3 regions of the Comamonas sediminis genome follow, and region 2 is predicted to be linked to each of the others. Evidence: predicted binding sites of a transcription regulator. Region 2 holds the regulator's gene; each other region holds the start of a gene.
The links. The regulator FNR, encoded in region 2, switches genes on or off when oxygen is low (the NO sensors DNR and NnrR bind a similar motif). The targets are predictions, from matches to a motif close to TTGATNNNNATCAA.
Positions count from the first base shown of each region.

Region 1 (2,268 bases), on a different contig from region 2:
TTTGATGCCTTCGCGTGCCACCAGAAACACCGCCACCAGGTCCACGCCATCGCGGTGCGCGCCTTCAGGGGTGGGCCGGCCAATGCCCTCGGCGGTGTCGATGCGGAACTGGTGGGCCTCGGTGTACCAACGCGCGTGTTCAGCGCTGGGAAACAGCGCCTGCGCCGTGTGCCCCAGCGCCCGCATGATCTGGCTCCATGCCGGCAGCGCCTGCGTGGTGTCCGTCACCGGTTCAAACCAGCGCTGCATGCCGCCATGCAAGGCGTTGTATTCCACCGGCTGCCAGTGGGCACGGTGGGCCACCGCCTGCACCTGGTCATCCTGCACCACATAGCAGGAATGGCGGCGCTTGCGGTACCGGCCGCCATCCTTGAGGTACGCATCGTGGGGCATCGCCTCCCAGTGGCCGCTGAGCGCCGCCAGCTCCTCTGGCTGGCAGGCGGCCCACTGTGCAACCGCTGCGGGGCTCAGCACCGCATAGCCATAGGCGCGCAAGGTGCCGTCTACTGTGTCGGCATCGCAATAGGGAGGGGGAAAGGACTGCATGTAAAACTCCGTCAAGCGGGCGAGCTTACGGCGGTCTCAAAAGCATTGCGTGCTACACAACTTTGGGCAGCGCCGCAGCACTGCCCGCTGGCATGCCGTAGCACGCGCATGGGGCCCGGTTCGCGCCATCCCTGTCGCCGGGCGGCGCGCGCGGTCTTACTGGCGCACGACCAGCACCGGGATCAGGCTGTCGCTCAGCACCCGCTGGGTCACGCTGCCCAGCACCAGCTTTTCCAGGCCCTTGCGGCCATGCGACCCCATGACGATCAGGTCGGCACCGGTGGTTTTGACGGCTTCCATCACACCGTCGTGTACGGAGTGGCCTTCGCCCATCACGGTGTCGACGGGGATGCCCGCTTGCTCCATCGCGGATTTGACGGCGTCGAGCGCGGTGTGCGCATCGGCCGTGGCGGCCGACAGGTACTGCGCCTGGCCATAGGCAAAGTCGGCGCCCACGCCGGTAAAGGGATAAGGATCGATCACATAGACCGCCGTGACCTGGCTGCCAAAGGCCTTGGCAAGACCGGCGGCCTTGTTGACTGCGAGCATGGAGGTGGCAGACCCATCGACCGGCACCAGAATATGTTTGAACATAGTGTCACTCCTTTTAGTTGTTCCATGCATAACTTACTCTAAAACGCATGCCCCGGCAAACGGACGCGCACCGGTTGCGCGGCAGCGCCCTGCAGTGGTTGCGCGGGGTTTGTGCTGCATCAAAGGGTGGCCGGGCCCGCTGCCCGCGCCGCATAATGTCTTCTCCGCCCTGCTGGGCAGCTACGCCTCTTGAAACCATGACAACACCGCTGCGCTCTCTTGGTCGATCCCCGCTGCAGGTCTCTTCTCTGTGCCTGGGTGGCAATGTATTTGGCTGGACGGCCGACGAGGCCACCAGTTTCAGGCTGCTGGACGCCTGGCTGGATGCCGGCATGAACTTTGTCGATACCGCTGACGTGTACTCGCGCTGGGCGCCAGGCCACAGCGGCGGCGAGTCCGAACGCGTGCTGGGCAAATGGCTGCGCAGCTCGGGCAAGCGCGCGCAAGTGGTGCTGGCGACCAAGGTCGGCAAGGACATGGGCGATGGCAAGGTCGGCCTGCGCCCGGAGTACATTCGCCAGGCGGTCGATGCCTCACTGCAGCGCCTGCAGACCGACTACATCGACCTCTACCAATCGCATGACGACGACGCGCAGGTGCCGCTGGCCGATGTGATGGGCACCTTTGGCGAGCTGATCGCCGAGGGCAAGGTGCGGGCGGTAGGTGCCAGCAACTACAGCGCTGCACGGCTGGCAGAGGCGCTGCAGACCAGCGAGCAGCATGGTCTGGCACGTTATGAGAGTCTGCAGCCGCTCTACAACCTCTACGACCGTGCCGTGTTCGAGAAAGAGCTGCAGCCGCTGTGCGTTGCGCATGGCGTAGGCGTCATCAATTTCTACAGCCTGGCCGCCGGCTTTTTGACCGGCAAATACCGCAAGGCCGAAGATGCCAGCAAAAGCCCGCGCGGCGCCAAGACCACCCAGCTCTACCTCAATGACCGGGGCGTGCGCATTCTGGCCGCGCTGGAACAGGTCAGCGCCCGTGTCGCTGCACCGATGGGCGAAGTGGCTGTTGCCTGGGTCATGCGCCAGCCGGCCATTGCATCGCCGATTGCCAGTGCCAGCAACCTGGAGCAGCTGCAGTCGCTGATCCGCGCCAGCCAGTTGCAGCTGGATGCCGATGCCATGG
Region 1 covers NZ_JBGBDC010000002.1:150,847-153,114, reverse strand. Annotated here, with positions in the region: gene AB7A72_RS04870 (2OG-Fe dioxygenase family protein) at 1-546, opposite strand, end outside; gene AB7A72_RS04865 (universal stress protein) at 703-1,140, opposite strand; gene AB7A72_RS04860 (aldo/keto reductase) at 1,338-2,268, shown strand, end outside.
Region 1: the regulator FNR is predicted to act here: its motif matches at 1,250-1,263, upstream of AB7A72_RS04865 (universal stress protein).

Region 2 (2,268 bases):
AGTCCTGCACCAGGATGCGGCGCTGGGGCTTGAAGCGCTCGGGCAGATGCGCATAGGCGTAGAGCGCAATGCGGTCAGGCCGCAGCGCATTGACCTGCTCCATCGTGCGGGCGAAGCTGGCCGGGCTTTGCAACGGCAAACCATAGATCAGATCAATATTGATGGATTCAAAGCCGATTGCGCGCGCCTGCTCGACCAGCGCAAACACCTGGTCGGCGGGCTGCTCGCGGTGCACGGCCTTTTGCACCAGCGGGTCGAAATCCTGCACGCCAAAGCTCAGGCGGTTAAAACCCAGTTGGTAGAGGTGCAGCAGGCGCTCGCGGCTCACGGTGCGCGGGTCGATCTCGATCGAGTACTCGCCGCCCGGCTGCAGATGGAAGCGCTGCTTGACCATGTCCATCAGGCGGCTGAGACCCGCATCGCTCAGGAAGGTCGGCGAGCCCCCGCCCAGGTGCAGCTGGCTGATGGTGGACCGGGTGCTGAGGTGGGCGAGCTGCAGATCCAGCTCGCGCTCCAGGTAATCCAGGTATTCGTCGGCCCGCTCGGCATGCTTGGTGATGATCTTGTTGCAGGCGCAGTAGTAGCACAGCGAGGCACAGAACGGCACATGCACATACAACGACAGCGGCGCCAATCTCCCAGCCAGGCCGTGGCCGCGCTGCACCAGCGCCTGCTTGTACTCATTCGCAGCAAAGGCTTCAACAAATCGGTCTGCGGTAGGATACGACGTGTAACGGGGGCCGGGGACGTCAAAACGGCGCAGCAGTTCGGGGGTCAGGGAAATCATGGGCTTTATCCTTGCGGACCCCCAATGTGCCCCAAGGCTTGCCACCCGTCCTTGATATACATCAAGAACCCATTTGGCGCCTGCACGCACAATAGGCCCATACATGGAACGCCGTTCCTACACGAATATTTGTTCACGGGTATTGATACATGACATCCAACTCCATCAAAGTGGCGTGCTCCAACTGCAATCTGCGCGAGCTGTGCATGCCCGTGGGTCTGTCGGCCGAACAAATGGAGCGTATCGACGAGATCGTTGCCACCCGTCGCAAGATCAAGCGCGGCAGTGCGCTGTTCCGCAATGGCGAGACGTTCACCTCGCTGTATGCGATTCGCACCGGCTTCTTCAAGACCAGCATCGCCACAGAAGACGGGCGTGACCAGGTCACCGGTTTTCAGATGGCGGGCGAGATCATCGGCCTGGACGGCATCGTCAATGACCGCCACTCCTGCGACGCGATTGCGCTGGAAGATGCCGAGGTCTGCGTGATGCCCTACTCGACACTCGAGGACCTGTCGCGCGAAGTGACGGCCTTGCAGCACCATGTGCACAAGGTCATGAGCCGCGAGATCGTGCGCGAGCACGGCGTGATGCTGCTGCTGGGCAGCATGCGTGCCGAAGAGCGTCTGGCCGCCTTCCTGCTGAACCTGGTGCAGCGGCTGCACGCCCGGGGCTTTTCGCAGCATGAACTGATCCTGCGCATGACCCGCGAGGAAATCGGCAGCTACCTGGGCCTGAAACTTGAAACGGTGAGCCGCACCTTCTCCAAGTTTGCCGAGGAGAACATCATCGAGGTCAAGCAGCGCCATGTGCGCATTCTCGACACCGACAAGCTCCAGGGTCTGATCAACACCCAGGCCTGCTCGGCCTGAAAAGTGCAGGCCCGAGACACGAATGCGGCCTGATCCGACATCGTTCCGCGCGATAAGCGGCGATGCTTGGAGATGAAACCAGGGCAAGGCAGCAGCCTGTGGCCCTGTCCAGAGTCTGACCCGAAAGGAGCCTGTCATGTACCAACATATCCTGCTTGCCACCGATGGCTCTGAGCTGTCCGAGAAAGCGGTCCGCCATGCGCTGGCGCTGGCCAAGCTGAGCCATGCCACCGTCACCGCCGTCAATATCTCGCCGAACTACCCGCGCAGCTACTTCGAAGGCAGCACGATGCAGAACCCCGATGACATCGCACGCATCGAAGAAGGCTGGCAGCGCGCTGCGCAGAGCGTGGTTGACAAGGTCGTGGCCGAAGGTGCCGCAACGGGCGTGCCGATCAAGACCTTGGTGATCAAGTCCGACCTGATTGCCGAAGCCTTGCTGGAGACGGCCAAGAAGGAAAACTGCGACCTGATTGTGATGGCCTCGCACGGCTACCGGGGCTTGAAGCGTTTGCTGCTGGGCAGCGAAACCCAGCATGTGCTGACCCATGCGACGATACCGGTGCTGGTGCTGCGCTGACCGCCGCATAACTTCAACCCCGATAAAAA
Region 2 covers NZ_JBGBDC010000001.1:623,688-625,955, forward strand. Annotated here, with positions in the region: gene hemN (oxygen-independent coproporphyrinogen III oxidase) at 1-787, opposite strand, end outside; gene fnr (fumarate/nitrate reduction transcriptional regulator Fnr) at 937-1,659, shown strand; gene AB7A72_RS02745 (universal stress protein) at 1,796-2,239, shown strand.

Region 3 (2,268 bases), on a different contig from region 2:
CACCAGCACGTCGCCGGGCTGGTCGGGGAAATGCGGCTGGCGGTTGCAGGTAAAGCTCATCACCCAGTTCGAATCGGTGAAGGTGATGACGCCGCCGGTCACCGTCTTGCCCGAGTAGGGATCGTTGACCGACAGTTCCTTGAGCTTGTCGATCAATGGCGAGGGTTTGCAGGTCAACGTGGCCGACTCCCACATCGAGCCCTTCACATCGCCATAGAACTTTTCGGGCCGGCCAAACACCGGCGACTTGGCTGCCAGGCGCTTCCACAAGGTCCAGTCGCTGTCATCGCCCGGCTCCTCATTGCCACGCGCCAGCACCGGCACCGTATCCATATCGCCATATGCCGTGCCCTCGGTCATCGAGCCGGTCAGCGCAAACACGACATCATGGGGACCGACGTCAATCTGTACCTCCTGGCCCGCCGATCGGCAGCGGATCGCGGTGACCGTGCGGCTGCCCGCTTCTTCGCGCATGTCCAAGTCATAGGCGCGGGTGTTGAACTGCACCTTCACGCCCTTGTCCTTGAGCATGCGCGTCAGCGGTACGACAAAGCTGTCGTACTGGTTGTACTTGGGGAACACCAGCGCCGACATGTCGGTCAGCCCATCGATGGCATCGAGAAAGCGGTGCATGTAGAGCTTCATCTCCAGCAGGCTTTGCCAGTTCTCGAACGCGAACATCGAACGCCACAGGTACCAGAAATTGGTCTCCAGAAAGCTCTTGCTGAAATAGGATTCGATGCTGATGTCGTCCAGCTCCTCCTTGCGCTTGAGCAGCAGCTTGACGATCTCCCACTGGTGCGCCTTGGTCAGGCCCAGGGTGGAGAAATCGCGGATCTTGCCTTGCTGGTGCATCAGCCGGGCCTTGGACCAGTTGGGATCGTTGTCATTGACGTAGCGGTACTCGTCGAGCACGCTGTAGCCCTCGGGCAGCTCCAGCGCCGGCACGTCCTGGAACAGGTCCCAGAAGTTGTCGTAGTTCCAGTTCATCTCGCGGCCACCGCGCACGATATAGCCCTGCTCGGCATTGCCCGCACCATCGAGCGAGCCACCCGCCACATCCAGGGTATCCAGAATGGTGATGTCTTCGCCAGCCATGCCGCCGTCACGGATCAGGTAGAAAGCTGCGGCCAGGCCGGCGATGCCGCTGCCGATGATCCAGGCCTTGCGCCCAGCAACCGGCGCCCCCAGCACCGGCCGGTTGCGCATATAGGCGCCCGTCATATCGGGTGGCGGCAGGCTGTCTTGGGGGCCCTTGCGCCAAAAGCCTTCACCAATGTTCGCCTCAACGCGCAGCGAGGAGGTCCGGGAGTCTGCATGCTTCATGCTGTTGCCTTTCATGGATAGCTTGACGATCAGACGTCAAGGTATAGCACACCGGCTCCCACCCGCTATTGATGAGCGGCAAGCGCCTACGCATCCACGTAGCCGCTTGCGCTGTCCTGTCGCTCAGTTCAGCGCCAGCAGCGGGTGCGCCTCCACAGGCCAGGGGCTGGCAAACATCTGCGCCACTTCCTGCAGGTTCACGTCTTCGATGCGGGCGGGGCTCCACTGGGGGGCGTGGTCCTTGTCCACCGCCAGTGCGCGGATGCCTTCGAGCGTCTCGCTCTTGCGGTCGGGCCGCAGGTAGAAGCAGTGGCGCACCATGTCGCGCTCCATGCGCAGGTCGTCAGCCAGGCGCATGCCGCGAGCGCGGCGGATCTGCTCGAGCACGACAAACAGCATCAGCGGTGAGCGCTTGCGCAAGGTCTCGGCAGTGGCGCGGGCAAAGTCGCTGTTGCCGGCCTCCAGTGCGGCGATGATGGCCGGCACATCGGCCAGGCCAAAGTACTGGTTGATCTCTGCATCGGGGTTGGCTGCACGCTCTGGCGCAGGTGCCAGGCCGGCTTTGACAAAGGCCTGCACCGCGTCGCCGTTGGCAAAGCTGCCAGTGGCCAGCCCGTCCCACAGCGCCTGCTGCTGCGCGCTGGTCAGGTAGCCATCGGCCAGCCGGTAGGCCAGTGCATCGGCCGCGCCAATCATCTGGCCGGTCAGGCCCAGGTACTCGCCCACATGGCCGGGGCAGCGGGACAGGAAGTAGCCGCCGCCCACATCGGGGAACAGGCCAATGGCCGTCTCGGGCATCGCCATCTTCGTGCGCTCGGTGACGATGCGCAGGCTGCCGCCCTGGCTGATGCCCATGCCGCCACCCATCACGATGCCATCCATGAAGGCGATATAGGGCTTGCCGAAGTGGTGGATCAGGTGGTTGAGCGCATATTCCTCGGT
Region 3 covers NZ_JBGBDC010000002.1:707,250-709,517, forward strand. Annotated here, with positions in the region: gene AB7A72_RS07445 (oleate hydratase) at 1-1,326, opposite strand, end outside; gene AB7A72_RS07450 (enoyl-CoA hydratase/isomerase family protein) at 1,450-2,268, opposite strand, start outside.
Region 3: the regulator FNR is predicted to act here: its motif matches at 1,395-1,408, upstream of AB7A72_RS07445 (oleate hydratase).